One region of the Vibrio sp. Vb1554 genome, then DNA from elsewhere that is predicted to be linked to it. Evidence: riboswitches for the same ligand, from Rfam matches in the RefSeq annotation. Region 1 holds a riboswitch; each other region holds the start of a gene.
What was found. Region 1 has a riboswitch for thiamine pyrophosphate ahead of thiD (bifunctional hydroxymethylpyrimidine kinase/phosphomethylpyrimidine kinase). Riboswitches for the same ligand answer to the same signal wherever they lie in the genome.
Positions count from the first base shown of each region.

Region 2: another riboswitch for thiamine pyrophosphate. It lies ahead of thiB (thiamine ABC transporter substrate binding subunit); the one in region 1 lies ahead of thiD (bifunctional hydroxymethylpyrimidine kinase/phosphomethylpyrimidine kinase).
Region 3: another riboswitch for thiamine pyrophosphate. It lies ahead of thiC (phosphomethylpyrimidine synthase ThiC); the one in region 1 lies ahead of thiD (bifunctional hydroxymethylpyrimidine kinase/phosphomethylpyrimidine kinase).

Region 1 is NZ_JAWPOJ010000017.1:1,727-12,574, forward strand. It holds gene trmY (tRNA (pseudouridine(54)-N(1))-methyltransferase TrmY) at 1-171, shown strand, start outside; gene R8N28_RS14715 (TldD/PmbA family protein) at 249-1,592, opposite strand; gene R8N28_RS14720 (TldD/PmbA family protein) at 1,592-2,977, opposite strand; TPP riboswitch at 3,289-3,396, shown strand; gene thiD (bifunctional hydroxymethylpyrimidine kinase/phosphomethylpyrimidine kinase) at 3,494-4,351, shown strand; gene R8N28_RS14730 (ABC transporter ATP-binding protein) at 4,341-5,096, shown strand; gene R8N28_RS14735 (ABC transporter permease) at 5,089-5,889, shown strand; gene R8N28_RS14740 (ABC transporter substrate-binding protein) at 5,976-6,926, shown strand; gene tenA (thiaminase II) at 6,981-7,649, shown strand; gene thiM (hydroxyethylthiazole kinase) at 7,662-8,453, shown strand; gene thiE (thiamine phosphate synthase) at 8,517-9,131, shown strand; gene R8N28_RS14760 (phosphatase PAP2 family protein) at 9,342-10,067, shown strand; gene R8N28_RS14765 (molybdopterin guanine dinucleotide-containing S/N-oxide reductase) at 10,138-10,848, opposite strand, start outside.
Region 2 is NZ_JAWPOJ010000015.1:62,415-73,262, forward strand. It holds gene thiQ (thiamine ABC transporter ATP-binding protein) at 1-390, opposite strand, end outside; gene thiP (thiamine/thiamine pyrophosphate ABC transporter permease ThiP) at 390-1,976, opposite strand; gene thiB (thiamine ABC transporter substrate binding subunit) at 2,018-3,010, opposite strand; TPP riboswitch at 3,083-3,219, opposite strand; gene R8N28_RS13855 (flavin prenyltransferase UbiX) at 3,257-3,895, opposite strand; gene mpl (UDP-N-acetylmuramate:L-alanyl-gamma-D-glutamyl-meso-diaminopimelate ligase) at 3,901-5,259, opposite strand; gene fbp (class 1 fructose-bisphosphatase) at 5,572-6,588, shown strand; gene ppa (inorganic diphosphatase) at 6,716-7,246, shown strand; gene R8N28_RS13875 (DUF2799 domain-containing protein) at 7,320-7,682, opposite strand; gene R8N28_RS13880 (gamma-glutamylcyclotransferase) at 7,732-8,079, opposite strand; gene R8N28_RS13885 (translocation/assembly module TamB domain-containing protein) at 8,124-10,848, opposite strand, start outside.
Region 3 is NZ_JAWPOJ010000043.1:19,590-30,437, reverse strand. It holds gene R8N28_RS22135 (multicopper oxidase family protein) at 230-1,612, shown strand; gene crcB (fluoride efflux transporter CrcB) at 1,736-2,119, shown strand; TPP riboswitch at 2,180-2,278, shown strand; gene thiC (phosphomethylpyrimidine synthase ThiC) at 2,442-4,382, shown strand; gene R8N28_RS22120 (thiamine phosphate synthase) at 4,382-5,797, shown strand; gene R8N28_RS22115 (HesA/MoeB/ThiF family protein) at 5,784-6,557, shown strand; gene thiS (sulfur carrier protein ThiS) at 6,596-6,850, shown strand; gene R8N28_RS22105 (thiazole synthase) at 6,856-7,623, shown strand; gene thiH (2-iminoacetate synthase ThiH) at 7,658-8,770, shown strand; gene R8N28_RS22095 (aminopeptidase P family protein) at 8,927-10,717, opposite strand.

The DNA of each region.
Region 1 (10,848 bases):
ATTGGTGAAAATCCATGTTTCTTACTAACCGATCACATTCCGATGCCGAAGAAGTCGTTCAACAGCTTAAAGCGCCTTGGCACAGAGAAGATCAGCTTAGGTCCTAAGATGCTTTTCGCTTCTCAGTGTGTAGTATTGATCCACAATGAGTTGGACATACGCGAATTCTAGTTATTCGCGCACACGTTGCTAGATAATGAAAGAGGACTCTATTGAGTCCTCTTTTTGTTTCTATAGTAATGCTAAGTTTACTTACCACCAATGCTCAAACGAGCAAAACGAACGTCTGGCGAGAAGAAAGTTCGGCTATCGTTAATTAGCTGAGTATCACCTACAGCCTCAACTTCTTGCAGCATATTGTAGAAGTTACCCGCTACCGTGATCCCACGAACTGGTTGAATGCGCTTACCATCACGGCACAAGAAACCACTCGCGCCAAATGAGAAATCACCACTCACTGCATCCGCACCAGAATGGACACCTTGAAGTTCGACTAACTCTAGGTACTCACCCGCTTTTACTTCTGACGCACTGCTGTTACCCGTCGCAATCACTTTGTGATTCGCTGATACGTCTAGGCTCGATTTTGCACCGCGAGCGGCACTTGCTGTCGAGACTGCGCCCAAGTAACTTGCGGTCTGGCTGTTATGTAGCAAGGTTTTCAACTCACCATTAGCAATCATGACATTATCTTGAGTAGCGAAGCCTTCACTATCAAAACTCGCGATTGCCATACCATTTGGCATGTAAGCCGTATCAGTAAAGGTAATTAAATCACTCGCAACACGTTGACCAAGCTTGTCACCCAGTGGCGTAATGCCTTTCATCGCGCTTACGCCAGAGAAAGCACTGCCGAAAGCACCGAATAAACTTGCTAGCGCATTGATGTGGAAAATAGCAGGGTAGTTACCTGTCGCAACCGGAGCGCCTTCCAGAAGATCACGAGCAAGGTTGTAGCCACCTTCTATACAGTAAGCTGGATTCAACTCATCAAAACGGCGACCAAGTGACATTCTACCCGCCATTGACTGTTTGCCGTCTTTTTCAAACAAGGTATACGCGTAACAAGTGAACGAGCGCTCGAAGTGTTGACACAATGTGCCTTGAGTATTGGCAATGATCAGTTGTGTTTCGCCATCGCTGTAACCATTGTAAGGTGCGCTAGAAGCGTGAGGCAGAGCCACTACGCCTTGCTCAAGTGCGAGAGACAGTTCAATTTTTTCATCAACCGAAGTTGTGTCTTCTTGAGCAATCTCAGCCACGTCAGTCGTGATTTGGCTGTTCACACAACTAATGGTCTGATGTTCATCTTGCTTGGAAAAACGAGCGCTTTGCAGTGCATTAGTCAGCATCAAATCTAAGCTTGGTTGTTCTAACGACTCAGAATAGCTCGTTGCAACACGCGCATCTTTCACAACACGAACACCCAGCACTTGGCTTGAACTTACTTTGTACTCATCCAGCTTTCCTTGGTTCGCTTTCAGAGAAAAGCTGCTGTTGCGGTTTACAATGACGTCCGCTTCTGCACCTTGGCGTTTTGCTTCTGATAGGACGTAATCAACCGCATTGAGAAGTTGTTGTTCTTGGCTCATTAGTTACCGCCTCCTACCAGAATGTTATCGACTTTCAGCGTTGGCTGACCGACTGTTGTTGGTACTGAACCACTTACTGAACCACACATGCCCGGCGCAAGCGCCATGTCTCTGCCGACCATGCTGATTTCTTTCAACACTTTTGGACCCGTGCTGATCAGCGTTGCTGTTTTCAGAGGTTTGGTGATTTTGCCATTTTCAATGAGGTAAGCTTCACGAACAGCAAAGTTAAACTCACCCGTACCCGGTTGAACCGAACCACCACCCATCTTCTTCGCATAGATACCACGCTCGATGCCTGCCAGCATGTCATCAAGTGAATGCTCGCCTTCTTCGATAAAGGTGTTACGCATACGCGAGGTTGGTGCAAACTTGTAGTTTTGACGACGACCAGACCCCGTAGGTTCGTAACCTGTCTTCATGCCACCCATTTTATCGACCATAAAGCTGGTTAGCTTACCGTCTTTGATCAACTGAGTGCGCTGAGTCTTCATACCTTCATCATCAACGTGAATCGAGCCCCATTCGTTGGTCATGGTGCCATCATCGACTGCGTTCACCGCGGTGTGAGCAACCATTTCGCCCATCTTGTCGTGGAATACTGAAGCTTTCTTCGCAACTGAAGTGGTTTCTAGTAAGTGACCACACGCTTCGTGGAAGATTACGCCGCCAAAGCCGTTACCAATTACCACTGGCATTTCACCCGATGGACAAGCATCCGCGCCAAGTTTTACCAACGCTTGTTGCGCGATAGTTTGACCTAGCTCTTTGGCATCAAGCTGTTCACTGAATTCCCAACCAGCAAGAGCGCCAGGACCTTCCATACCAGAAGACTGCTCATTACCTTTTTGAGCGACGGTATTACCAGCAACTCGGATGTAATGACGAGTATCGTCAACGTGTAGACCTTCTGAGTTGAAGATAGACACTTGTTGTTCACGCTGAAGCACGCTGCCAATAAACTGGCTGATATGCTCACTCTCAGCACGTGCGGCTTGGTCAACTTTCAATAGAAACGCGATTTTTGAATCTAGGTTAGCATCCTTACTTAGTGGCATGCGGCAACCATGTTGGATTGGGTAGCGGTTCAAATTCAAAGAACCCGCTGACGCGATTTGCTCACGCTTGTCTTTTGCAGCAAGCAGCGAGGTTACGCGCTTTAGTTCGGCTTCATCTGTGCTGTTGGTGTAACCGTAAAGCACCTTATGACCGAAAAAAAGACGAATACCGATACCAAAATCGATACCCGAGTTAACCTTATCCACTTCACCAGATGCGATCTGGACAGTGTTGGTTTGGTGATGTTCAACGAATAGTTCAGCGAAATCAGCCCCCAAAAAGAGCGCATGATCGATCACTGACTTCGCTGTTACAGAATTAAGCATGAAGTCTCCTTGCTCGATGATCGTCTTAGCCATCCTAATTAACTGTGAAAAAGTTCAACAAAGTTAAATTGGCAATACGTTAAATTTTAACAGTTTTTTAACCTTGTTTTGTGCTAATCCTTGCTTAACGAGACCACGATTATTTATTAAATATTCCAGGTTCTGCTCATTCACCAGAGCGTTGCACTAGTAAATTCCACCCAGCAAACCATTTAGGTGCTTACTTTATCACTCACCTCGCATAATTGAATACTCATTATAATTACGCTCAAAAAACGTATCCCTTCCGCAATGGTCCTGCTATCATCCGAACGAAATAGTCGGGGGGCCACACGACAAGTGTTGGCTGAGATCGAAATTCGAGACCCGTTGAACCTGATTCAGTTAGCACTGACGTAGGGAACTATGCACACTTTGCCTTTCGTCGCCCCTCTTAGGTAAGCGATAGCGATCGAAAAATCGATCTATCTGCAACGGTCAAAGTCAGTTCCTATACGTCTTGTAGTAGGAGCGACCATGACGCAGCAATCACAACCTCATTCACATCACACGCCAGCCTTGCCTACCCCTATCGTATTGACCATCGCGGGCTCAGACAGTGGTGGCGGTGCAGGTATTCAAGCCGACATCAAAGCGATGTCCGCAACCGGCAGTTTTGCTTGCTCGGTAATCACGGCGATTACTTCGCAAAATACCCAAGGCGTTTCTGCGATTTTCCCCATTCCTCTCGACCATGTAGAGAGCCAACTTGATGCAGTATTTACCGACCTCAACATCGTTGCAGTCAAAGTGGGCATGCTGGCAGATTCCAACATCATCAAAGTCGTTGCAGACAAAATTAAGCAATACCAGCCAAAACACCTCGTGATTGACCCTGTAATGGTGGCCACTAGCGGTGATCTATTACTGGAACAGTCGGCAATCAGCACTTTAAAAGAAGAATTGATTCCGCTCGCAGACATCATTACCCCTAACCTACCCGAAGGCGCAGCATTGACGGGTAAGCCAATGCCTCAATCAGAATCTGAAATGAACGATATGATTACCGACCTTCGTGCGCTTGGCGCCAAAGCTATTCTGCTCAAAGGCGGTCACCTTGAAGAAAATGAAAACAGCAACGATCTGCTTATCATGCAAGACAGTGCCGAGTTAATCAGCGCTAAACGCTTTCCAACCAAAAACACTCATGGCACAGGCTGCACGCTGTCTTCTGCTATCGCGTCTTATCTTGGCCAAGGCAACAACCTACACAAAGCGGTGCACCTGGGTAAGCAGTACATCAGCCAAGCTATCGCACACGCTGATGAATTGGATGTAGGTAAAGGCCATGGCCCTGTGAACCACTTTTTTGCGGGTCATACTTATGTTCGCTAACGCGATTGGCATTCAGCTTTCCGATGCTAGTCTGCGATACAAAGATAGCCAAACACCGACTTTAGCAGGAATGAACATGACCATTCCCGTCGGTAAATGGACGGTATTACTCGGACGAAGTGGCTGCGGGAAAACCACAATATTGCGTTACTTAGCTGGCCTGCTGGATGACCAAGTTGACTGGCATGGCGAACTCATCACAACGGATGGCGCTGCACTGCATGACCGTATCGCTTACATGGCTCAGCAGGATTTATTGCTACCGTGGTTGAATGTGTTAGACAACGTCTGCCTCAGTTCTCGATTTTCTCAAGAGCAAGCACCAGAGAAAAATAGACAACGTGCACTGATTTTACTAAGCCAAGTGGGACTCGCCGATTACGCGGATGCTAAGCCAGCTCAGCTCTCTGGCGGCATGAGACAACGTGTTGCCCTTGCTCGCACTCTGATGCAAGACAAGCCTCTAGTTCTGATGGATGAGCCTTTCTCTGCACTGGACGCGGTTACTCGTCATAAGTTGCAAACCTTGTCTGCCGAATTGCTGAAAGATAAGACGGTTGTTCTGATTACCCACGACCCACAAGAAGCGGTGCGATTAGCTCACCAACTCTATGTGTTGCAAGGCACACCTGCGCAAGCTCAGCACTTGGTCGTTCCAGACTCCAAGCCGCCCCGAGTTCTCGATGGAGAGTGCGCCGCGCTTCAACAAGCGATTTTGGATCAATTGGAGAAAGACTATGAGTGATATGACTCAGTACAACTCCGTTTCGGCACGTATTAGTAAAAAAGAACGCGTGACCCATCCGGCTCTGCGCTTAGTTATCAGCACAGCGGTGATCTTGGGATTGTGGCAGTTGGTCGTGGTGATATTCGACATGCCAAGCTTCATCTTACCTTCACCAATTGAAGTGCTGGATAGATTGGTCACTCGTTACGATGTCCTGCTCAAACATACTTGGGTTACCGCGCAAGAGATCTTATTTGGCTTGGCGCTTGGATTATCGATGGGTTTGCTGTTCGCATTGCAAATGCTGATGTTCGAGCCGCTGAAGCGTTGGTTATTGCCTATTCTGATTGCTAGCCAAGCGATCCCTGTGTTCGCCATCGCGCCAGTGCTCATGCTTTGGCTGGGTTACGGCATTGCATCAAAAGTAGTCATGGCGGCGATCATCATCTTTTTCCCCGTCACGACATGTTGCTATGACGGCTTGCGCAATACGCCAACAGGTTACCTCGACCTTGCCAAGACCATGGGCGCGTTTAAATGGCAGCTACTTCGTCATATTCAATTGCCAGCCGCACTACCAACTTTAGCCTCAGGTATTCGTGTTGCCGTCGTTATTGCGCCAATTGGAGCAGTGGTCGGTGAGTGGGTAGGTTCAAGCGAAGGCTTGGGTTATCTGATGCTCCAAGCCAACGCTCGCATGATCATTGACGAGATGTTTGCGGCGCTGTTTATCCTCGCCGTACTGTCTATCTCACTCTACTTCATCACCGATAAGTTATTGAAAAAAGCCATCCCTTGGGAAAGCAAATAATTACAGAAAATAACCAAAGAAAATTGGGAAAGCAAATAATTACAGAAAATAACCAAAGAAAATTGGGAAAGAAAAGGAAGAACCCCGTGAATAAAAACAAACTTATGAGCGCTGCTGCTCTACTCGCTTCAGTGGTATCAACCAACGTTCTTGCCGCTGAAAAAGAGATGACACTGATGTTGGATTGGTTCGTCAATCCAAACCATGGTCCTATCGTGATTGCCAAAGAGCGTGGTTACTTCAAAGAGCAAGGTTTGAAGGTCAACATTCAGGAGCCGGCAGATCCAAGCACGCCACCTAAGTTGGTCGCGGCGGGTAAAGTCGACATGGCGATTTCTTACCAACCAAGCCTAACCATCGATGTCGCGGCTGGTTTGCCACTAATCCGCTCTGCGACTTTGATTGCTACGCCACTCAACACGTTGATGGTGTTGGACAACGGTAAGAATGAAAACCTTGGCGACTTAAAAGGCAAGAAGATCGGTATTGCGATCGCAGGCAACGAAGAAGCGACAATCGGCACCATGCTAGCGCAAGAAAACGTGAAGTTTTCTGACGTACAAATCATCAACGTAGGTTGGGCGCTGTCTTCGTCTCTTGCGTCTGGCAAGGTGGATGCGATTTGGGGCGGTCTACGTAACTTCGAAACCAACCAACTGGCACTAGAAGGTTATAAAGCTAAGGCCTTCTTCCCTGAAGAACACGGCGTGCCAGCGTATGACGAGTTAGTCTTCGTAGCCAATGCAAAAAACTACGACAAAGAAGCCATCAAGGCATTCAACAAAGCACTAGAGCAAGCGACCACTTACATCGTTAACCATCCAAAAGAGTCGTGGAAAGAGTTCGTGGCTTATTCACCAGACACGCTCAACAACGAGCTTAACCAACGCGCTTGGAACGACACGCTAACTCGTTTCGCTCTTCGTCCATCCGCAGTAGATCTGAAACGCTACGATGATTATGCGCAGTTCATGTATTCACAAAACATCATCGAAACACTGCCAAAAGCGAAAGATTACGTACCGAGCTTTGACTAATTCTACTGACCTTAGGATCTAAGCCTAGGGTCTTTTGATAACGAGATACTCATAATGAAATACCAAGATTTGATCGACGCTTGCCGCCAAGATTGGCAAGAATACACTGAGCATGCTTTCGTGCAGCAATTGGCGCAAGGCACTCTGGCTCAGCCTTGTTTTCTGCATTACCTAAAGCAGGATTTTCTTTTCCTAAAGCAGTACGCACGAGCTTACGCATTAGCGATCTACAAAGCACGTACTTTGGATGACATGCGCCGTGCCCTACCAAGCGTACACGCATTGCTCGATTCTGAAATCGCCCACCACGTGACTTACTGTGAGCAATGGGGACTGACAGAATCCGACTTAGAAAACGAGCCAGAAGATTTCGGCACTGTGGCTTACACCCGTTACGTATTAGATGCTGGCATGACGGGCGATCTTGTTGATCTATACGCGGCACTAGCGCCATGCTCCATCGGTTATGCCGTAATCGGTAAGGTGCTGATTGAAGATGAAAAGACCGTAATCGAAGGCAACCCATATGCAAGTTGGATCAACCTCTACGGTGGTGAGGAATTCCAATCTGGTGTCGCAAAAGGGGCAGAACACTTTAATCAGTTGCTAGCAGAAATTGATATCAACAGCCAGCGCGGTCAAAACCTGATTCAGGTATTCAAAACCGCAACGCGTATGGAAGTAGCATTCTGGCAACAAGGTCTGAACGCTCAGCAAGATTAATCGGAGAGTCTCATGTTAATTGAACAAATCACCCAAGCATTAACCGCAGTACGCCAGCAAAAGCCGTTAGTCGTCAACATCACTAACTACGTGGTGATGAATAACACAGCAAACGCACTATTAGCGATCGGCGCTTCTCCAATCATGGCGCACTCCAAACAAGAGATGGCAGAGATGATGTCGTTCGCTGGCGCACTGGTTATCAACATCGGTACCCTAGACAGCGTTTGGACACCGCGCATGAGCTATGCCGTAGAGCAAGCCAATGCCAACGGTAAAATCGTTGTACTCGACCCTGTCGGTTGCGGAGCAAGCTCACTACGTACCGAGACATCACGTGAGATCGCACGCCTTGCCGACAAGTTGATCATTCGTGGTAACGCCTCAGAAATCATCGGTCTCGCTGGCGAACAAGCACAAAGCAAAGGCGTCGATGCGTTAGACAGCAGCGACGCAGCACTTGGCGCAGCGAACTTCTTAGTTTCAGAGTATGGTGCAAGTGTGGTGATTTCTGGCGAGACTGATTACATCATCACGAAAGAGCAAACTGTGCAGCTAAACAACGGTCACGAGATGATGCCATACGTAACCGGAATGGGCTGCACACTAACGGCACTGACGGGTGCTTTCGCTGCTGTTGGTGATCACTCCGGACTTGCTGCCGCGGCGGTACTGGGCGTTGTGGGTGAAATTGCGGCTGAGCAAGCGCGAGGGCCAGGTAGCTTGCAAATGCATCTTTTGGATGATCTTTACCAACTGGATGAAGAAACACTGGCAACACGCCTTAAATTACAAGTGAGATAAATCTCTTCTCAATGCTTTAAACGCCTCTCACTCCAACGAAAGTGGGAGGCGAAAGGAAACACAATGAACACCTATCGTTTGTATTTGGTCACCGACGACCAACAAGATTTATCCACTCTCAAACACGTTGTAAGAAAGGCGGTAGAAGGTGGGGTCACCATGGTACAAGTCCGCGAAAAACACGGCGATGTGCGTGCGTTTATCGAACGTGCTCAAGCCGTGAAAGACATCCTTAAAGATACCAATGTGCCTTTGATCATCAATGACCGCGTTGATGTTGCACTGGCAGTTGATGCCGATGGGGTTCACCTCGGGCAATCAGACATGCCCGCAACTATCGCTCGTGAGTTGATTGGACCAAACAAAATCCTCGGCTTATCCATCGAAAATGAAGAGCAGCTTGCAGAAGCGGACTCTCTTCCGATTGATTACATCGGCTTGAGCGCAATCTTCGCGACGCCGACCAAAACCAACACCAAGAAGTTCTGGGGTATTGATGGCTTGAAGATGGCGTTAGAGACGACTTCACTGCCGATTGTTGCCATTGGCGGCATTAACGAAAGTAACATTCCGCAACTCAGCGCCACTGGTGTTCATGGCTTAGCTTTGGTTTCAGCGATTTGCCACGCAGAAGATCCAAAAGCCGCATCAGAATATTTATTAGGGTTGATGAGCTAACCTTGCTCACGCCTGAACAAAGCGCTTATGGATGAGCGCGTTTGCCTTTCAGTACTTTCAACAACCTCTCCTTTCACAACGAAGAGCTGCAATGTCACTTTCACGCTCGAATTGACAGAGCGTTGATAAGTTTTTCACGCCAGATAACGTAAGATAAGCCCCTTATTTTCACGTGGTTGAATAACCCTCAATAAAAACAAAACGCTCTCAATGAAAACCAAAAAATATGGATTGATGATGCTCGCCTTGTTTGTTCTTGGCATCATCCCAATGTCGCTGTTTGGCTCTTATCACAATCTCACTTCACAGGTGCCGGAAAGTCTGGGTATTACTTTTACTTTGCTCACAGATTCTGCTGGTAGCAAAGGCTTTTTAATTACGTTAACACTGCTACTGCTTTCTTTATTTCGCTTTAAACCAAGTCGCATTGAGTGGATACAAAAACTCTCAATGTTAGGGTTGTTACTGGTGATTGGTTTTGCCAGCAAAACGGGGCTAAAACTGATGACAGAAAGCCCGCGTCCCTACACGGAATTGCTCGCAGCAGAACAATTGATTGAGCACCCAGACGCGTTTTATCAGTTGGATACAAAGCAGCAAGCCAACGTAATTAACCAGATTTCTGAACACGTCAGTGATTGGCGAACGCGCCATTGGCAAGGCGAGAAAGACTATTCTTTCCCATCCGGCCATACGATTTTCGTTTCGATTTGTTTGGCTTTCTTTGGCGGGTTGTTCTTACAGAACAAGTGCTATATCTCTGCACTGTCATTATGGATGTGGGGAATGAGCGTCGCATATAGCCGCTTATGGCTGGGGATGCATCGCCCTGAAGATTTAATAGGCTCAGTCTTGTTTGTCGCGATTGTATTTACTTTACTCCCGACATTTCAAATTAAGAAACAGATGCCATTTGTTTCTCTCGCTTCGCGCTAATGTGAACGATTACTAGATAAAAAAGAAGCCAGCGATTCGCTGGCTTCTTGCTTTAAAACGCTACTTTTTTCTAACCATTTCTTGGTGGTTCAAACGCTGTTAGTTCTAATTCTGGGCCAGTGTATTTTTCAATACGAACCAGCGCCGAGTTCGCCGCACAGCCGTTTGCAAGTCGAGAGGTCGGAATATCCAACGTTAACACGTTACAACCGCCGTTCTTACAAATGCCGGTTTTCGGATCCAGATCCGGCCAGCCGCCTTCATGAATACACACTGAACCTTGCTTGATTCGGTCAGTCACTTCTGCACCTACCAATACTTGGCCACGGTTGTTAAACGCACGAACTAAATCGCCCGTTTTAATACCACGCGCTTTCGCATCTTCAGGGTGAATCCAAATAGGTTCACGGTTTGCAATTGCGTACTCTTCGCGAATCTTCGCGTAGTTAAACTGGCTGTGTAGACGATGCGCTGCGTGCGCGGTCATTAGCTGCAACTCGCCGTCTTTTGCATTGCCAGTGTACTCGGTTGGTGCCATCCACGTTGGGTGTGGAGGACAGTCTTCCAACTGATAACCTTCAATGGTTTTCGAGAAGATTTCGATCTTACCACTTGGTGTACCGAGTGGATTCATGATCGGGTCTTCACGGAAATCTGCGTAACGAACAAACTGTGCGTTCTTCTCGTTCCACTTCATCTCGATCAGTTGGTTATCTTCCCAGAACTTGCTGAAGTTCGGCATTGCTACGCGAGAGCCACGGCCACCTTGTTGCGCCGCCTT
Region 2 (10,848 bases), on a different contig from region 1:
AAGATGCTCTGGCAAACGGTCGAGGTACTCTGCAACACCAACTTGCTGCGCGGCTTGTTCAATCTGACGATTTTGGTCCACCGTAAGCTTTAGCCCTGGGTGTAAGCCCAAACCGATGTTGTCACGCACCGATAAGTGAGCAAACAAATTGTGCTCTTGGAACAACATAGAGAACGGACGCAGATAAGGCTCTTTACGCACAATGGACTCACCATCAACACGAATATCACCACAGCCAGGATGGATGAATCCTGCCACCAACGCCAGCAAGGTTGACTTCCCTGCCCCACTTGGTCCCATCAGCGATACAATCTGTCCTTGCTCAATCGTTAAGTCAAAACGAAACAGTTCACGTTGGTAGGTGTACTGCACATCATCCAACACTAACATTACGCTCTCTCCTTCGTTTTCAATACTTTCTCAATCAAGGCAAAACAGCCCACACTCAACAACAATAGGGTCACCGACACCACCGCAGCTGCGTCCATCTGATAACTGCCAAGCAACTGGAACAAATACAGAGGTAAGGTACGAAACTCTTGTCCACCAAACAGTGCGATGGCACTTAAATCCCCTATTGCAAACATAAAGCTGATCGCAAACGCATGTGCAAACGGCTTGCGTAGCGCCTGCCACTCCACCACTTTAAACCGTTGCCAGCCACGCATGCCTAAGCTGGCACATACATACTGATACTGTTGTTCAATGTGCAGCATTGGCTGCGCTAGCGTTTTGATCACGTAAGGCAAAGCCATCAAACCGTTCACCAAAATCACGACAAAAAATGCCAAGCTAAAAACATCGGTAAATGCGCGCAGTAATAAGAATAAACCGGTGCTAATCACCAGACCTGGAGTCACCAAAATAATGGTGCCGATTAACTCAATCTGATCGGCTCGCGTGTTTTTGTACTGCAACCGCCAACGGCGACTGGTCAATAGTATGGACACCCCTGCAGCGACCGCAAGCGCGCTAGCGACACAGGCGACTTTGAGGGAGTTCAATAGCGCAGACCAAAAACGCTCATCGGTTAATACTGTCCAAACTTGTTGGTTGATGCCACTCAGTAACACCATCAATAACGGCGGTATTACCAGTAAAAAGGCACCTATGATCCAAAAGCTATCCCAAGCTTTTGACCACCCATGATCCTTCGTTAAATATTGCTGTACCGATGTGCTTCCAGCACTGATATAAACAGGCCTTGTTAACTTCTGCACTCCAATAGCAAGCAGTCCACATAACAGCATCTGCCACAGCGCCAATAACGCCCCAGCTTGTAAATCAAAATCAAACTTAATCGCTTGGTAAATGGCCAATTCAATGGTGGTGGATTTTGGCCCGCCCCCCAACGCCATTACAGTGGCAAAACTGGTAAAGCACAACATAAACACCAACCCACAAACGTGGGGAAGCTGCTGCCTTAAACGCGGCCATTCTACCCAGCGAAACTTATCCCAATGGCTCATCCCAAGATGCGCGCAAAGCTTATGCTGCTCGGCAGGAATAGACTCCAAGGCTTGCAGAAGCAATCGTGCCGCGTAAGGTAAATTAAAGAACACATGGGCGAGTAAAATGCCGTTCAAACCGTAAATAGAGAATGGCAGTTTAGTGTCGAAACTTTGCAACCACTGCGCCAACAAACCACTGTTGCCATAAATCGCTAACAGCCCAAAAACACCAACCAAAACCGGCAAAACCAGTGTCGATGCAAACAGCTTAAGCAGTAATGATTTACCAATAAATTGGCGACGCGAAAGTGCGTGCGCTACTGGAATGGCAAAGCCAACACTGAGCAATGTGGAAAGAAACGCTTGGTAGAAACTGAACTTGGTGACATGTTGATAGTACGGGTCGCCCCATACCACAGACACATCAAGTGAAGGGGCTTGAACAATCAAAGCACCTAGGGCAGAAATAACAAAGGTCGCGATGATCATCGCGACCCCTAAACCTATTTTTGGAACAGAATTCAAAGGTAAAACCTATCTCATTCAGATGAGGATGGAAACGTCAGCTAAAACGTCAATGCGCTTTGCCATTCGCGAATCCAAGACTTACGCATTTTTGCCACTTCATCAGCACTAAAGCTCAACGACTTGCTTGGAACACTCAAAGTTTCAAAACCTTTAGGTAACTCAACGTCAGTGACTGGGTACATCCAGTTACCCGTTGGCATCGCCGATTGGAACTCATCACTTAAAATGAAACTCATAAATTGATCAGCAAGTTCTGAATTTTTTGCCCCTTTCACTTTGGCGGCGACTTCAACTTGCATGTAGTGGCCTTCAGCAAAATTCGCCGTAGCAAACTTCGAATCGTTTTCCGCAATTAAGTGGTACGCAGGTGAAGTGGTGTAAGAAAGCACTAAATCGGACTCACCATTGAGGAACATAGAATACGCCTCAGACCAACCTTTCGTGACCGTTACGGTTTTGCTCGCTAGCTTCTGCCACGCTTGCGTCACATCGTCGCCATAAATAGATTTCATCCATAGCATCAAGCCTTGGCCCGGCGTTGAAGTCCGTGGATCTTGGTAAATCACTTTCAGATCGTCGCGCGTTTCCACCAGCTCTTTCATGCTTTTCGGCGGATTAGCCAGTTTCTCTTTGTTGTACACAAACGCGAAGTAGCCGTAATCGTACGGTACAAACGTCGTGTCACTCCAACCGTTTGGTAACACTGTGTTAGCCGTATCCACACCGTGCTCGACAAGCAGACCGGTTTTCTTCGCTTCTGCCATCAGATTGTTATCCAAACCTAATACGATGTCCGCTTTGCTATTACCGCCTTCAAGACGAAGACGATTCAGAATCGACACACCATCGTCCAACGCTACGAAGTTAACGTCACAGCCACATTTTGCTTCAAAAGCTTGCTCGATTTTAGGACCCGGCCCCCAATCTGCGGCAAAAGAATCGTAGGTATAAATAGTTAATGGGTTTTCAGCAGCAAACGCTGAAGTAGAGGTGATTGCAGCTAGGGCAATCAGATTTAGAGTGGGTTTCACTGCTCGCTCTCCATGAGTATTTCAGAGAAATAAGTTGAGCGGCACAGGGTTTGAGGCGGCTATTAAGGACTTCCAATATCCAGACTCAATTCCTACGCCAGCATTATCTGGTTCAGGTAATACGGGTCCCTAGTTAAACACTTAGGTCTCAGCGCCCCAATGCATTGATTGACTCAATGCTAAATGGGTTTGCTCCCCGATGAGTTGGATGGATTGTAAAGGTATTTGAGTGGTTACACAATCAGCTCACGAACGCTGGTCATAACCCCAACGAGGCACCAAACCTTGCTCAATACCTAAGTGGTCAAGAATTCTCGCCACCATAAAATCCACTAAGTCTTCAATGCTCTTTGGCTGATGATAGAAGCCCGGAGCCGCTGGCATGATGGTGACGCCCATTTGCGACAGTTTGTGCATGTTCTCCAGATGCAGCGTTGAGAATGGTGTTTCGCGAACCACGAGCAACAACTGCCCACGCTCTTTCATCACCACGTCAGCGGCGCGCTCAATCAAGTTGTCCGACATACCGTGTGCTATGGCCGCAACGCTTCCCGCAGAACATGGGCAAACCACCATTTGCTTTGGTGCAGCAGAACCAGACGCAACCGGTGAGAACCAGTCATCTTTACCGCAAACGGTGATGTTATCGGGATTGCAGTTCAGGTGCTCTACCAATGCTTGCTGCACCGCTTCTGGGCCACTTGGCAGCTTAAGATTATGCTCGGTTGCCATCACAACACGAGCCGCCGAAGAAATCAGAACGTAGACATGATAATCCGCCGCAACCAAGCATTCTAAAAGACGAAGGCCATAGGGAGCACCAGAAGCCCCCGTTAATGCCAACGTGATGGCTTTTTTATGAGAGGGTTGTGTTTTGTTTTGCATATCAATCAGGCTTTTTGTTTTAACTGCTCAAGAAGTTTTCCGTGAATACCACCAAAGCCACCGTTACTCATGACTAGAATTTGGTCACCTGGTCGCGCACGTTCGACGATCTTGGCTACAAAGTTATCTATATCCGCATCGACAAACGCTGGCTGTGTGCATTGGTCGGCAATGTCTTGCACAGACCACTCGATATTATCTGGCTGGAACAAGAAGACTTCATCTGCACTGTGTAGTGACTCTGCAAGTGTGTTTTTGTGTACGCCACGCTTCATGGTGGCAGAACGCGGCTCTAACACAGCAAGGATGCGTTTTTCACCTACCTTGTTACGCAAACCACCGACAGTAAGTTCAATTGCCGTTGGGTGATGCGCAAAATCATCGTAAACCGTCACACCTTGTTCTTCACCTTTCAGCTCTAAACGGCGCTTGGTATTGATGAAACGCCCTAATGCCTGGCAAGCAAGATCCGGAGTGACTCCAACATGTCGTGCAGCAGCGATTGCCATCAGCGCATTATCCACATTGTGGTCACCCACCAAATTCCATTCGACGGAACCAACCTTCTCGCCTTGCAACGCAACGTCAAATTTTGAGCCATCAAGCACTAATTTGTGCGCTTGCCAGTCACCATTCTCACCAGAGAACTGTTTTTCAGTCCAGCAGCCACGCTCTAATACATCCGCTAACGCTTGATCTTTTCTCGGCGCTAAGATCAATCCATTGCCCGGTACAGTTCGCACTAAATGATGGAATTGGCGCTTGATCGCTTCTAGATCATCGAAGATATCAGCATGATCGAACTCAAGGTTATTCATGATTAAAGTGCGAGGATGGTAATGCACAAACTTAGAACGCTTATCGAAAAAAGCACTGTCATATTCGTCGGCTTCAACGACAAAAAACATGCTTTCACCCAAACGAGCAGACACTCCGAAGTTACCGAGTACCCCACCGACTAAGAAACCCGGTTGATAACCACAATCTTCAAGTATCCAAGCAAGCATGCTCGACGTGGTCGTTTTCCCATGTGTACCCGATACCGCCAATACCCAACGATCATGCAGCAAAAACTCGTTGAGCCACTGCGGGCCAGAGGTGTAACGCATGTTAGTGTTGAGCACATGCTCGACACAAGGGTTGCCACGGCTCATCGCATTACCAATCACCACAAGATCTGGTTGAGGGTCGAGTTGAGACGGGTCAAAGCCTTCAATAATTTCAATACCTTGAGACTCAAGCAGTGTGCTCATTGGCGGATAAACGTTGGCATCAGAACCAGTGACTTTATGTCCTAATTGGCGCGCTAGAATCGCTGCGCCGCCCATAAATGTGCCACAGATACCCAAGATATGAATGTGCATAAACTAAACCTTGTAATGCGTTTTTTAATGCTTTCATTATCGCGATTACCGCCTGAAAAGCGAGTGACTTTAGCCTTCTTCTTGCAGTCCCTTTCACAAATATGACAAGGTTGAACACAGACTGTACAACCTCTTGCTTACTGATGAATCCCTCAAACAAGTCTACAAATAAATTGAGATCTCAAACAGTTACTTCATTACCATTAAAAAGATCTGCGACTTAAACTTACATCCAGCGCAATCGTTTAACATCCATAAAGAGATGCTCACTTGCGCACTACCCCCAATGAAATGAAAATGTAAGGATTAACCATGTCAGGACTGCGCACCCTAGGCGAGTTCATTGTCGAAAAACAAGCGGATTTCCCCCACGCTAGCGGTGATCTATCATCCCTTTTAGCCTCCATTCGTTTAGCTGCAAAAATCGTTAACCGCGAAATCAACGCAGCGGGTCTCGGTGATATCACTGGTGCTGTAGGCACGGAAAATGTCCAAGGTGAAGATCAGCAAAAGCTCGATGTTTACGCGAACGATAAGTTCAAAGCCGCGCTTGAAGCTCGTGATCAAGTGTGTGGCGTTGCCAGTGAAGAAGAAGACGAAGCAGTTGCGTTCAATAAAGAACTCAACCAAAACGCCAAATATGTAGTACTGATGGACCCACTTGATGGTTCTTCTAACATCGATGTGAACGTCTCTGTTGGTACTATCTTCTCGATTTACCGTCGTGTTTCTCCAATCGGTACTCCACCAACTGAAGAAGACTTCCTACAACCTGGTCACAAGCAAGTGGCTGCGGGCTACGTGATTTACGGCTCCTCCACCATGTTGGTATACACAACTGGTAACGGCGTAAACGGCTTTACTTACGACCCATCTATCGGCAGCTTCTGTCTTTCTCATGAAAACATGATGATTCCTGATGATGGTAAGATCTACTCCATCAACGAAGGTAATTACATTCGTTTCCCTCAAGGGGTGAAGAAGTACATCAAGTACTGCCAAGAAAACGTGCCAGAAGACGGTCGCCCATACACTTCTCGCTACATTGGCTCGCTGGTTGCTGATTTCCACCGCAACCTACTGAAAGGCGGTATCTACCTTTACCCAAGCACACAAAGCCACCCACAAGGCAAGCTACGCCTGCTTTACGAATGTAACCCTATGGCATTCCTCATTGAGCAAGCTGGCGGCATTGCATCGGACGGTGTGAATCGCATTATGGACATCAAGCCTACTGAGTTGCACCAGCGTGTACCTTTCTTTGTGGGTTCGAAGAACATGGTTCGCAAAGTTGAAGAGTTCCTTGAACTGCACCGCGACGAAGAATAATTTCAGACCTTTGTCCAACGCGGCAGGTGTTTACCTGCCGCGTTTTTGTCGCTAAAGTGAAACGCGAATTTATCATCAGATGAAGCCGCTTTTGTGTGACTCATCGTTAATGAAAAGGAATATTCTAATGAGCTTAAACCATGTACCAGCAGGCAAGTCGCTGCCTGAAGATATCTATGTCGTTATCGAAATTCCTGCAAATGCAGATCCAATCAAGTACGAAGTAGATAAAGACTCTGGTGCTGTATTTGTCGACCGTTTCATGTCTGCACCAATGTTCTACCCATGCAACTATGGCTACGTGAACAATACCCTGTCTCTTGATGGCGACCCAGTCGACGTATTGGTACCAACACCATACCCACTCATGCCAGGTTCAGTCATTCGCTGCCGTCCTGTTGGCGTTTTGAAGATGACAGATGAATCGGGTGAAGATGCAAAAGTGTTTGCGGTTCCCCACTCAAAAATCTCGAAAGAGTACGAGCACATCCAAGATGTGGACGATATCCCAGAACTACTGAAAGCGCAGATCACGCAATTCTTTGAGCGTTACAAAGAGCTTGAAGCAGGCAAATGGGTGAAAGTGGATGGGTGGGCAGATGTTGCTGCCGCTAAAGCTGAAATCCTAGAATCTTACGAGCGAGCTCAGAAAAAATAAGCATCACTGCTGATACAAAATTAAAAAGAGCTGCTCTAGGGCAGCTCTTTTGCTTTCATCTTACCTGTGTCAACTAGATAAGTGCGCCTGCTGAAGACATTCGTCCAGCGTCGTAGTCATGTTGAAAGAAGGGGTCAACATCATCACAAATGCCAAAATACGGACGCCCGATAACACCGAGCATATAAGCACTTTGCTCGCAATACTCTTGTTTACCTTGCTGGTAACCCGCTTGATAAGCCATTATCAGTTCTGGCGTCGCATGGTTAACATCATCCAGCTTCGCAATTCGCTCCTCAGATAACTCCCGTAATCCATCTAAAGCTGACTGCTTACCAAACACTTGCCAATCGGTCACATTATTCGAAGTCGGTAGTGTTGTTTGTGCGCATGCAGCAAGAAGCAACGCCATTACTCCAATTACGAATGTTTTCATCGTGACTCCTTAGTGTTTAGCTCGTTGCTATTGATAATGTCAGTATAGCTCACACCTTTTGACACCAATCTCCGGAAGCGATTTCTTCGGTTAACTGCTCAGTATCTTGATATAAGTAGATCCAAGCTTGGCCAAAAGGCGTAACGATGCTCTCTCGGCGATATTCCACTGGCACATCTTCTAACCTATCTAGCTCAGATAAGGTTTCATCATCAATCAGATACACTTCACCTTGAATCGAGCGTTGCCCAACAGACAACGCTGGATAAGGGCCTAAGTCATACATTGCAAATTGAGCATCCGTTTCATGTAAACCAAGAAACTGCGCCGAGCGCAAATACTGATGGTTGTACTCTCCCTTGCGTAACGTGCCGTAGACAAAAATCAAATGCTGCATAACCACTCCTTAGTCATGACTGTGTATGCTTAGGTTAAAGCACTTTAATCGAACTCAAACTGATAGAGTAGGTCAACGGCGCTATCTACACCAGATACCGCTTCTAAATACAAGTCTTGCATCAATCGGTAACGCACAGTGAACTCACCTAGGGAGTTAAAGATGCCGACACCATATTTCACCTGCAAACCAGGCAGAATATAACCACTCACCGTCACTTGCGAGTCATCGCCCGACCCAGCAGTGTCCAGCTGTAAATCCTGTACGCCAAAGGCTTCACCGATTTCACCAACCACACGCCCACTCTTCGCCAAGCTTAAACCAATTAAGGTAGTCGTCATTGCATTACCACCGGCTTCACCATCAATATCTTGACCACGAAGTAGATAAGAAAGTGCATTGGCTTGGTTCATCGCGGGCTCTGAGAAAATTTCTATACTCGGATCAGATGCTGGGCCCGACACTTGTACCCCTGCAATGACATCATCTTGGGTATTGTCTGGATTACGAATCGCTTTGATAGACAAGTAAGGTTGATCTGGTGGACCATTCATCAGAATCTTACCTTCTTTAATCAATAAGTCCTGACCAAACGAACGATAAGAACCATCGACAACATTCACTTCACCAACGATGAACGGACCTTTGTCTTTTTGTGTCACGTTTAGGCTCCCTTTCAACCCACCTTTTAAGCCAAAAGCGGCAAGTTGGAAGTCATCACCAATTTTAATGTTGATGTTCGTTTCCACATCAAACGGCATCGCAGCCACATCGTCCACTGGCTGCAAGTTTTTATCGAGAATAACGGTATCACTCGATACGCCTACTGCACTTGGTGGAAGCTCTTCGACGACAATTCTTCCCCATGGCAAATTAATATCACCCTCAATTTTCGCAAGCTGAGGGGTCACATCTATTGTCATGTCAGGCTCAACTTTGATTTTTACCATTGGAGGCACATCAACATTGAGCTCTTTAGCAAATACACGCGCTTTAGTGCGCCAGTTCTGTAAGTCCTGCCAGTCGGCATCACCGGTAACGTTCAACTCACCATCCGGGGTTAAAATTCCGGCATCCAAGTCCGCTTGATGGCCTTTAAAGTTGATGACGACCTGCCCTGAGTTTATATCTATCGGTGTGACTTCACCCTGTAGCTTCATTTGGTCAATCAAGAACTGACCGTTCACCTTCGGATGCATAACGTCACCTGATATCGCTAGGTCAGTATTCATGTTTGCTTTAAACAAGCTGTACTCACCAATCAACGGTGCCAAGAAATCCAAGTGGAACGTAGAGAGTGAAACCTTACCATCAATAGTGGGCTTTTCAGTCGAGACATTCAGTAAAGAAACCTTACCAGACAAGTCGCCGTTATCTTTCACATCAAATAGCCACTCGGCATCAAGCTTGTCTTTCGCTAATGCTGCTTTAAAGTTGAAGCTTTCCCAACCGACTTTAATTGGCTGTTCAAGCGCTTGTTCAACTTGGCCTTTTGGCATATTGACACTTAAGGTTACTTCAGGCTTTTTCTCTGGTGCCCATTTAGCAAAAGCCTGTGCATTAACCGAGCCTTGCAGCTTGGTTTCTGGCGGCAGGAATTGTTTGATTTGGTCAAAATCAAAATCATTGATGGCTAACTTCGCCTGGCCACTCTTACCGACACTAATGTCTTCGGTTAGACATACGCTCGACTCCGCTTGCAACCAACAATGCGCTTGAACGTTCGCGATCTGTTTGTCGATATTGACCTTCACCGCGGTCGATTTTTGCAACGCCCACGGGCCTTGTTGCGAGCTCAGCGTCAAGCGGCGCAGCGCCCCATCCCAAATCATTTCTGGTTTCTGCTGGAATGCCCCTTCAATTTCTAAACTGGTCGACACCAGGTCAGACACTACATCGAGCGTCAGTTGATGCAGTTTTTCATCCCCAGAGACTTCAAGGTCAGCACTATCAACTTTTATGTCGTCATAGGTAATGTTGTTCGCAATTAGGCTTATGTTCGCTTTTGGTGCTGGCAGAGGCTTCACATCACCCTTTAAGGTGATCGTTTCTACGTTCGCCTGTTGCTGCCAGTTTATCTGATTTAAAGCGAGATCAAGATTGATGTCTGGTTCTTTCAAGCTACCACGTAGTGCGACTTTACCTTGCATTCTACCTGCAAGATCCGGAACACTTTTTGCAAAATCAGGGAAGTTAACCTCAACATCCATCAGAATTTGCTTATCGATCTTACCCTTTGCACTCAGTTGGTTCGGGCCATGAGAAAGCGCTAAACCCTGAGTGGTAAGTTGGATGTCTTCGCCTTTGCCGTTCTTATCAGACGCTTCAAGTTGCCCTTCAACATTCAGCGGATAACCTCGCAAAATGCCGTCAATGTCTAACTTAGGCAAACTGACTTGCCAACCGCCTTGTTCTGTTAACGACCCCGAAGTCGAAAGATTACCGCTGATATCCCCTTCGGCTTCTTTCCACTGCAATCCTGGTTGAATATTCTTCAGGTTTAAGTCAGCTTGCCAGTTGATTGGCGCGGCCCAATTGGCCATGACTTTCCCAGAGAGTTCGCCTCCTAAGGTTTTCACTACAAGGCTTTCGAGGTCAATTTGCTCTAACGTACCTTTGCCGTTTAGTGCGACATCAACGGCGGGAATATCTTTGCCTGACGCTTTGGTTTCTAATGCGACTTCGTAGCCATCAAGTGAGCCTTTTGCCGCCAAGCTTGGTACAGAAACCTGGTAATCGCTTTGTCCAAATAGCGGCCATTGCGCCTGT
Region 3 (10,848 bases), on a different contig from region 1:
CTTAGGTCAGAGCCTTTTTTGTATCTGGTTTCTTCTCATTATTACAGCTTATTTCTACTCTTATCCCGTAAGTATGGCTTTCTGCTGTACTTTGGCAGCATTTAATCTACTGAACGAACGAAACTACAGTTAGCTGTAATGATCAGTGGCCCGAAATTTTAATAATAAAGGGGAATCACTATTTATATTTAGTTACACTCAACCGATCTGGATTAATGAGTAACTATGTATGGATATATCTCGTCGACGCTTTCTTCAATCATCCTTAGCAATCTCCGCGCTTGCCGTTCTACCTGCATGTTCTCTATCTAGGAGCACTAATAAGCAGGGGCAATATATATACGATATCACTGCAGAGCCTTCTACTGCAGAATTAGTCCCTGGGTTTAACACAGACGTACTCGCATTTAATGGTTCGATTCCAGCGCCTGTGATTCGTTGTCGCCAAGGCGAGAAAGTTATAATTCGGTTTACTAACAAGCTTTCAGAGCCGACTACAATCCACTGGCATGGCTTGCGAATCCCTATTGAAATGGATGGTGTACCTTTCTTGAGCCAGCAGCCTATCATGCCAGGTGAAACATTCGTTTATGAATTTACACCACCAGATGCGGGCACATTTTGGTATCACCCACATATGAATAGTGTGAAGCAGCTTGGTAAGGGCTTAGTCGGGCTAATTGTCGTTGAAGAGGCAGAGCCTGTTCAGTTTGATGAAGAGCATGAAGTCGTCCTCAAGCATTGGCACTTAGACAAACAAGGTCAGTGGAAGAACCTTATGGTACCGCGCTTGAGCGCTCGTATGGGGACTCCCGGAGAGTGGAGTAGCGTCAATGGTGTGCATGAACCTGTTTATACGCTGAAGCAGAATGCTACCACGCGATTAAGAATTGCTAATGTCGATAACACCATTACTTACCCGATCGCTATTGAAGGTGCAGAGGCTTGGGTTATTGCTATTGATGGTAACCCTGTTAAAACGCCTTATAAGCTCACTCAGCATAAAATTGGTCCAGGAATGAGGTTAGATGTCGGATTGATTGCTCCAAAGGCTGGAAAACGTGTTTATGTGCGTCAAATGAAAGGACGCTTCCCATTCCCTTTGTGCGAGTTTGACGTTGTTGAGTCTGACCTGTCGAACAACCAGAAACTGCCTTTATTACCTCTCAACCCTGTGCCAGCTCTCGATTTGAAAAATGCAGAGCAAATCGATTATGTGTTTGAGTGGGAGGGGGCGATCACTCCTGCTGATCAATCGGGCAAAGCGATCCCCCAATTCTGGCTGATGAACAAACGGGCTTGGGAAGGAATGAGCAAAGATAATATTCCAGCGCCGCTTTCAACATTGGAGATTGGAAAAACCTATATCTTCAACCTAAAGAACGTCACCCAATATCATCATCCTATTCATCTTCATGGACACACATTTACGGTTCTTGAGTTAGATGGCAAAAAACTCGACGAACCGTTTCATACCGATACGGTCTTACTTGGAAAAAACGGCAGTGCGAAAGCGGCATTTGTTGCAGATAAACCAGGGCGTTGGATGTACCATTGTCATGTAATTGAACATATGAAGACGGGTTTGATGGGGTACATTGAAGTAAAGTGACTCCTGTAACTTTTAAAATCTTGATAAGTTTTAAGCGCTATACTTTGCTGAATTCTAAGATTGTATAATCACTATTGCCGTAAATTTGATTACAATGTCGCCATTAACTTTTCTGGGGGAATTATGGGACAACTATCCGTTTTGGGTTTTATTGCATTGGGTGGTGCATTTGGTGCATGTTCTCGTTACTTAATTTCTGAACTTTGTGTCATTTTATTGGGGCGTGGTTTTCCATATGGTACGTTAACCGTTAACGTTGTTGGCTCATTTATGATGGGCTTATTGATAGCAGCTTTCGATAATGAACTTTTGGCAACGGAACCTTGGCGACAAGTGATTGGCTTGGGTTTTTTAGGGGCACTAACGACGTTTTCCACCTTCTCGATGGATAATGTGTTGCTTATGCAGCAGGGCGCTTTCTTTAAGATGGGGTTGAACGTATTGTTGAATGTAGTGTTAAGTATTTCAGCGGCGTGGATAGGCTTTCAATTATTGATGCGCAGCTAGCAAAGTAGTTAAAAATTGAACAGGTCGGCTTGGTTTCACCAAGCCGTTTTTATATACTGACATCACTTGTCGGAGTGCCATAAGGCTGAGACCGTTAATTCGGGATCCGTTGAACCTGATCAGATTAGAATCTGCGAAGGGAACAAGAGAAGATATTCACACCGGAGCTCTTTCTGGTTGATCTATCAAAAGTCGAATGTTGTTACAGGCAAATATCGTAAGCTTTAACTAGCCTTAATTTGACTCCTCTTGTCGCATCTATCCGCCAAGCATTTTTATCCAATTACTTTTTATCTAGTATAACAAAGCAAGGAAAAATGCTATGTCGAGTCGCAAACAAGCGAGACTGGAAGCAAAACAGTTCATTGATACACTCTCGGTACAACCGTACCCCAATTCAAGCAAAGTCTACGTAGAAGGCTCACGTCCAGATATTCGTGTGCCAATGCGTGAAATATCACTCGCTGATAGCCTTATTGGAGGCACAAAAGAAGCGCCTATTTTCGAGCCTAATGAGCCAGTACGCGTTTACGATACCTCGGGTGTATACACAGATCCAGAGCACACCATAGACCTCTATAGCGGCTTACCTAAGCTGAGAGAAGGGTGGATTGAAGAGCGTGCCGATACTGAGCTACTTGATGAAGTAAGCTCGGTGTACACCAAAGAACGCTTAGAAGACGAAACACTAGACGATCTTCGTTACGGTAATCTACCACGTATTCGACGTGCCAAAGATGGCCATTGTGTGACCCAATTGCACTATGCTCGCAAAGGTATAATCACCCCAGAAATGGAATACATCGCCCTGCGTGAAAATATGGGGCGTGCTCAATACCGCGATGAAGTGCTGAATCAACAGCATCCGGGTCAAAGCTTTGGAGCGAATCTTCCAAAAGACATTACCGCCGAGTTTGTGCGTAAAGAAGTCGCCGAAGGTCGCGCGATTATCCCTTCCAATATCAACCACCCAGAATCCGAACCAATGATCATTGGACGTAACTTTTTGGTCAAAGTGAACGCCAACATCGGTAACTCATCGGTCACTTCTTCGATTGAAGAAGAAGTAGAGAAACTAGTGTGGGCAACGCGCTGGGGTGGAGATACCGTTATGGATCTCTCTACTGGACGTAATATTCACGAAACTCGCGAGTGGATTCTACGTAACAGTCCAGTTCCGATCGGTACCGTACCAATGTATCAAGCGCTTGAGAAAGTGAATGGTGTGGCGGAAAACCTTAACTGGGAAGTGATGCGCGATACTCTGATCGAGCAAGCAGAGCAGGGCGTTGATTACTTCACCATCCATGCCGGTTTACTACTGCGCTATGTACCGATGACGGCAAAACGCGTTACTGGCATCGTCTCTCGTGGTGGTTCTATCATCGCGAAATGGTGTTTAGCGCATCACCAAGAAAGCTTCTTATATACTCACTTCCGAGAGATCTGTGAAATCTGTGCTAAGTACGATGTCGCACTATCTCTTGGTGATGGTCTGCGTCCTGGCTCGGTTGCTGATGCTAACGATGAAGCGCAATTTGCAGAGCTTCGTACTCTTGGCGAATTGACCAAGGTTGCGTGGGAATACGACGTACAGGTGATTATTGAAGGCCCTGGTCATGTTCCAATGCATATGATCAAAGAGAACATGGAAGAGCAGTTAGAGCACTGTCATGAGGCTCCTTTCTATACTCTTGGTCCATTGACGACAGACGTCGCTCCTGGTTACGACCATATTACTTCAGGTATTGGCGCTGCCATGATTGGTTGGTATGGCTGTGCAATGCTTTGCTACGTAACTCCTAAAGAGCATCTTGGTTTACCAAACAAAGAAGACGTGAAAGTAGGCATGATCACTTACAAGCTTGCTGCGCACGCCGCTGATTTGGCGAAAGGACACCCTGGTGCACAAGTTCGTGATAACGCGCTTTCTAAAGCTCGCTTCGAGTTCCGCTGGGAAGACCAATTTAACTTGTCGCTCGACCCAGATACCGCGCGTGCTTTCCATGATGAAACCTTGCCTCAAGAGTCTGGAAAAGTTGCTCACTTCTGTTCGATGTGCGGACCAAAGTTCTGCTCTATGAAGATTTCGCAAGAGGTACGAGAGTACGCAAAAGATACTGAGCAAGTTGCTGCGGACCAAGCTATATCGATCAAAATGCTGGATGATCCTCTTGAGGGGATGCGTCAGAAATCGCAAGAATTTAGAGATACAGGTTCTGAGTTATACCACCCAGCAGCACATGCCGAGGTAAGTGGCTAATGAGCAAAATCCTTATTCCGTCATCATTGATTGAACTGACAGGTTTAGTTCAGCAATGTTTGTTGTTGGCGAAAGAACAGGGTTTTAACATTGAAGACATTGAGTTGGGTGTGAGCCCAACTCAATCTATTCAGCTTGTTCGTGACCAACAGACTACGCACATAACGACAGACCTTATTGATGGTTATGACTCTGAGCATGAGAGTTCATTTGTGCTCTATTACCGCTCTGCTTTGTCGGTAGAAGCGTGTGCTAAGCAACCGTCGAAAGCGATTTATATTGGCATTGCTGATACGCAGGTATCCGATGAAAAGGAGAAAGTGCTTCAGCTTGATATCTGGCGTCACCCAATTAACAACGAAGTGAGAGCGCTTTCCGTTAAGTCCAAATTCAACGCAATGTTCGATCCCGAACATCATCTTGCTTGGATAGTAACGCTGACAGTACTCGATTTTCCTATCGAAGATGCGTTAACACTTGCTCGAGGAATGCTAACTCAACAAGCGAATGTTTCACGTGAAACACTGTTTAATGACAACCTTGACGAGGGACGAACTACTCAGTGGGCTGCCCAATTTGATGATTTCCCCACACCTGTACTGGAGGATAACCGACTAGGTATTCAAGTTGGTTGGTCTGCACAAGGTGAGAGCGTTAGCTTTCCAACTCTAACTAAGCAAAGTCTAGGGCTCTATCCAGTCGTTGATGATGTTGCTTGGATTGAGCGTCTACTGCCACTAGGCATCAACACTATTCAACTGCGAATCAAGAACCCACAACAAGCCGATTTAGAACAACAGATCATTCGAGCAATTGAGCTAGGTCGTCAGTATCAAGCACAAGTGTTCATCAATGACTATTGGCAGTTGGCAATCAAGCATGGCGCTTATGGTGTTCACCTAGGACAAGAAGACATAGAAGAATCGAATTTAGCTCAGCTAACTAAAGCGGGTATTCATCTTGGTCTTTCTACTCATGGTTATTATGAACTACTGCGCATCGTACAAATTCATCCTAGCTACATCGCACTAGGGCATATTTTCCCAACCACCACTAAACAGATGCCATCGAAGCCACAAGGTTTGGTGCGCTTGGCGCTGTATCAAAAGCTGATTGATAGCATTCCTTATACAAATACAGAGGCTGCTTTCCGCCCTTCAAAAGACAAAGCAGTTAGTGACCATGTGCTTGGCTTTCCGACGGTCGCGATTGGTGGTATTGACCAATCTAATGCAGACCAAGTTTGGCAAACAGGTGTTTCTAGCTTAGCAGTAGTGCGTGCTATTACGTTGGCAGAATCACCTCAATCGGTCATCGAGTTCTTCGCACAACTGATGAAGGAAAGACAGCTAACGTTCACTGATCAGAATAGTGAGTTGGCGGATACCAAGAGAGGCGAGCATGCTCACGGATAAGCAGTTCCTTCGCTATCAGCGCCAAGTCGCTCTGCCTGAAATTGCCGAAATTGGGCAAAAGCGTTTGAGCAAATCGCATGTGCTGATCATCGGTTGTGGTGGGTTAGGGAGCGCAGCGAGTTTGTACTTGGCATCAGCGGGTGTTGGTAAATTGGTAGTGGTCGATGACGATGAAGTTGATAGCAGTAACCTACAACGTCAGATCATTTATCGTGAACAAGACCTACAAGTTGCGAAAACAAAAGCGACTGTAAAGCAACTGACTGACCTTAATTCTATGGTTCAAATTCGTGCCCTCAATAAGCGATTAGACAAAGCACAGCTTCAGCTTGAGGTGATACTAGCGGATGTGGTGCTCGACTGCACCGATAACATGCCAACGCGTCAGCTCATTAACCAAGTTTGTTTCGAGCAAAATACGCCGCTCATCTCGGCGGCGGCAATTGGTTGGCAAGGGCAATTCGCTGTCTTTGATTATCAAACGCAGATTGAACAAGAAGCAGAGAGTACAGCCTGTTACCGCTGTTTGTATCCGTTCGACGAATTACCGCAAACGCAAAAGTGCAGTGAGAGTGGTGTCGTCGGTCCGGTGGTGGGCACACTTGGCAACTACCAAGCGATAGCGGCAATTCAAAAACTGGCGACGGGAAAGTTTCATGTCGAGACTGCCAAGTTGCATCTGTTTGATGGGTTGAAACTGCAATGGCAAACCATGGCGATAAGCAAAGACAAACAGTGCCAAGTGTGTGCTCAGATTTAGCTTACGAGTAATAGGCAGAATTAAGAGAGTTGGAAGCAATGACGTTATCAGAACAACAAACAACACAAATGACCGCTGCTGACTTAGATGTGATCACTATTGTCATCAATGACCAGTCACATCAAGTTGCCAGTGAGTCGAATCTACAGCAAATCATTAGTCAATTTGCGCTGCCTGAAATTGGCTGTGTTTTTGCAATTAATAACAATGTTGTGCCGCGCAGTGAGTGGGCTAGCACAGTTCTTTCACAGGGAGATAGCATCTCTTTGTTTCAAGCGATCGCAGGGGGTTAAAGTCGATGCTTAAAATTGGTGATAAACAATTCGAATCAAGACTGTTTACGGGAACAGGGAAGTTTGCCAACAGCCGATTAATGGCAGAAGCGATTCAAGTATCGGGTTCTCAACTTGCGACTATGGCGTTGAAGCGTGTGGATGTGAACGACCAACAAGACGATATTTTGTTGCCGTTAGTACAAGCGGGTGTGAACTTATTGCCGAACACCTCAGGTGCAAAAAATGCTAAAGATGCTGTGTTTGCTGCACAACTGGCGCGAGAAGCGTTGGGTACTAACTGGCTAAAACTGGAAATTCATCCAGACCCGAAGTACTTAATGCCCGATCCAATTGAGACACTTGCAGCCGCTGAACAGCTGGTTCGTGAAGGCTTCATTGTCCTTCCTTACTGTCATGCTGACCCGGTTCTGTGTAAACGATTGGAAGAAGTAGGCTGTGCTGCGGTCATGCCATTAGGTGCGCCGATTGGTTCCAACAAAGGGATAGTTTCTCACGATTTCCTAGAGATCATCATCGACCAAGCCAATGTTCCTGTCATTGTTGATGCGGGTATTGGTGCTCCTTCACATGCCGCGCGTGCGATGGAAATGGGCGCGGATGCCGTTCTCGTTAATACTGCGATTGCAGCTTCGAGCGATCCTGTTGCGATGGCGAAGGCATTTAAGTTGGCGGTAGAGTCGGGGCGTATGGCTTATGAAGCCGGACTTGCTGGTAAGGTTTCTCATGCGGTTGCGTCGAGTCCACTGACGTCATTCCTAGATGAGCTTTAGCCCTAGATTGATTTAGCTAATAAGCGAGGAAAACATGAGCTTCGTTGAACAATTTAAGCAGCTTAATTGGGATGACATTTCGATGTCGATCTATGCGAAAACGGCAAAAGACGTCGAGCGAGCATTGAATAAACCCAAGCGTGATTTGGAAGACTTTAAAGCGCTAATTTCACCAGCGGCTGAAGCGTACTTAGAGCAAATGGCGCAGTTGTCATACTCGGCAACTCGCAAGCGTTTTGGCAATACCATGTCGCTTTATATTCCATTGTACCTTTCTAACTTGTGCGCCAATGCTTGTACTTATTGTGGCTTCTCGATGGAGAACAGAATCAAACGTCGTACCTTGAATCGGGACGAAGTGGTTGCAGAGGTCGAAGCAATCAAGCGCATGAAGTTTGATAGCGTATTGCTGGTGACTGGCGAACACGAAACCAAAGTGGGCATGAAATACTTCCGCGAAATGGTGCCGATGATTAAGCAACGTTTTAACTATTTAGCGATGGAAGTACAGCCACTTGATCAAGACGAATACGCTGAGCTCAAGACATTGGGTTTAGATGCGGTCATGGTCTATCAAGAAACGTATCACCCTTCGACTTACGCCGAGCACCATTTGCGTGGCAATAAGATGGATTTCGAATACCGATTGGATACACCCGATCGTCTTGCAAAATCGGGCATCGATAAGATCGGTATTGGCGCATTGATAGGGTTGGAAGAGTGGCGTACCGACTGCTTTTATGTGGCAGCGCACTTGGACTATCTTGAGCGCACGTATTGGCAGACTCGTTACTCAATTTCTTTCCCACGTTTACGTCCTTGTGAGGGCGCGCTACAACCCAAATCAGTCATGACGGATAAGCAACTTGTTCAGCTGATTTGCGCTTATCGTTTGTTGAATCCAGAAGTGGAGTTGTCATTATCGACTCGTGAATCACCAAAGTTCAGAGACAATGCATTACCGTTAGGTATCACCAGTATGTCTGCTGCATCTAAAACTCAGCCGGGTGGTTATGCGATGGATGATGTTGAACTCGAGCAGTTTGAGATCAGTGATGAGCGAAGTGCTGCTTCTGTGGAAGATATGATTCGAGCCAAAGGCTTTGATCCTGTATGGCGAGATTGGCACTCGGCGTATTCTGGTTAAGTAGCAAAGAAAGCCACTGGTCATCGTTATGTTTCACGTGAAACATAGGCAAAAAAAGAGGGTTGATGCAAAACATCAACCCTCTACTTTTTTCTAGCTTCTAGCTTCTAGCTTCTAGCTTCTAGCTTCTAGCTTCTAGCTTCTAGCTTCTAGCTTCTAGCTGTGTGCTACTGGTAGCGTTGCTTGACGAAGCCACTCTTTCACATCACCCTCAACAAGTGGGCTGATCTCATCCCATACCTTCTGATGGTAATCATTCAACCAAGCAAGCTCTGGACGAGTTAGCATATCAACGTTGATATTGCGCTTGTCGATTGGACAGCGTGTTAGCGACTCAAATGATAGAACAGGGAAGTCACCGTTAGTTGGGGTTTCAACAACAAGCTCTAGGTTCTCGATACGGATACCAAACGCATCCGCACGGTAGTAACCTGGCTCGTTGGATAGCACCATACCTTCTGTTAGAGGCACGTCGATTTGCTTCTTCGAAATGCTCGCCGGACCTTCATGAACACTTAGGAAGTGACCGACACCGTGACCAGTACCGTGATCGTAATCGTAGCCCTCCGCCCACAGGTGCTGACGAGCTAGCGTATCGATTTGGTAACCACGTGTGCCTTTCGGGAAACGTGCACGTGCAACACCGATGTGGCCTTTTAGCGCGAGAGTGAATTGTTTAATCATCTCTTGTGAAGGCTGACCGATCGCGATGGTACGCGTAATGTCTGTCGTGCCATCTAGGTACTGACCGCCTGAATCCACTAGGTAAAGTGTGTTCAGTTCTAGCTTGCCAGGTTCAGGTTGGTTCTCGTGATTATAGTGACACATCGCCGCGTTGCCACCTGCTGCCGAGATAGTATCGAAGCTAAGATCCATAAGTGTCGGGTCTTCGCTACGGAACGCTTCCAGTTTGTCTGCCAGCGTCGCTTCATCATGCAGGTTACCCGCAACGACTTCAGCATCTAACCAAGATAGGAACTTACTCATCGCTACGCCATCACGGATATGACATGCTTTCATGCCTGCGATTTCAACTGAGTTCTTCGCCGCTTTTGGCATTAGGCATGGGTCAGCTTTACTCACCACAGATGCGCCTGCGTTTTGAAGCACCAGCTTAAACCACGCGTTACTTGTCGCAGGGTCAACCAGTACATTCTTGCCAGTTAGGTTTTCTAGTCGTGCTTGCAATGCTTCTGGGTGATGAACCGTCACGCCGGCACCAACATGAGCGTCAAACTCAGCAGGTAGGCGAGCAGGATCTAGGAAGTATTCCACGCTTGAGTCTGAGTGCAGAATCGCGTGAGAAAGCAGAACTGGTAGACGTGATACATCAAGACCACGAACGTTGAGTAACCAACAGATAGAATCAAGTGCTGTGATCACTGCGCTGTCTGCACCGGCTTTTTTCACGAGCTCTGCGATTTCTTGGCGTTTGCTTTCACTTGACTGACCAACTGCTTCTGTTGCCATTAGGCGAACATCAGAAACCACAGGAGCAGGGCGGTCGTGCCACAGTTCATCAATTGGGTTGCTATCGAGAATCTTAAGCTCAAGTGCGCCAGCAAGTTTTGCTTGTGCCATGTCTAGCCAAGCAGCGTTGTGCATGCGAGGGTCGATTGCCACAGACGCGCCATTTGCAAGATGGTCTTTAATCCAATCTAGTGCAGGCTCTTCAATCAAGTGACGGTATTCGAATAGATCAGCAGGAACCTGCTTTGTTACTTGTACTGTGTAGCGACCATCAACAAAGATAGCGGCTTTGTCTTTGGTGATTACCGCAGCACCAGCAGAACCAGTAAAGCCAGTTAGCCAATGTAAACGCTCGTTGTGCGCTGGTACGTATTCACCCAAGTACTCGTCTTCATGAGGGACAAGTAGGGCATCAATATTATGTTGTGCTAGCCATTCGCGAATTGCATTCACGCGGCTTTGGGTATCGTTGTGCATCTGTGTTATTCCTTCAAATTACCGCTCCTTCATGCTCAGGTGTGGGAGCTGTTTCCATCTGCTTCATGCAGTTTACGATTCCATTGAGGTTCGCAATCACTTCAATAGAGTCGGAGTACAACTAGGCCATA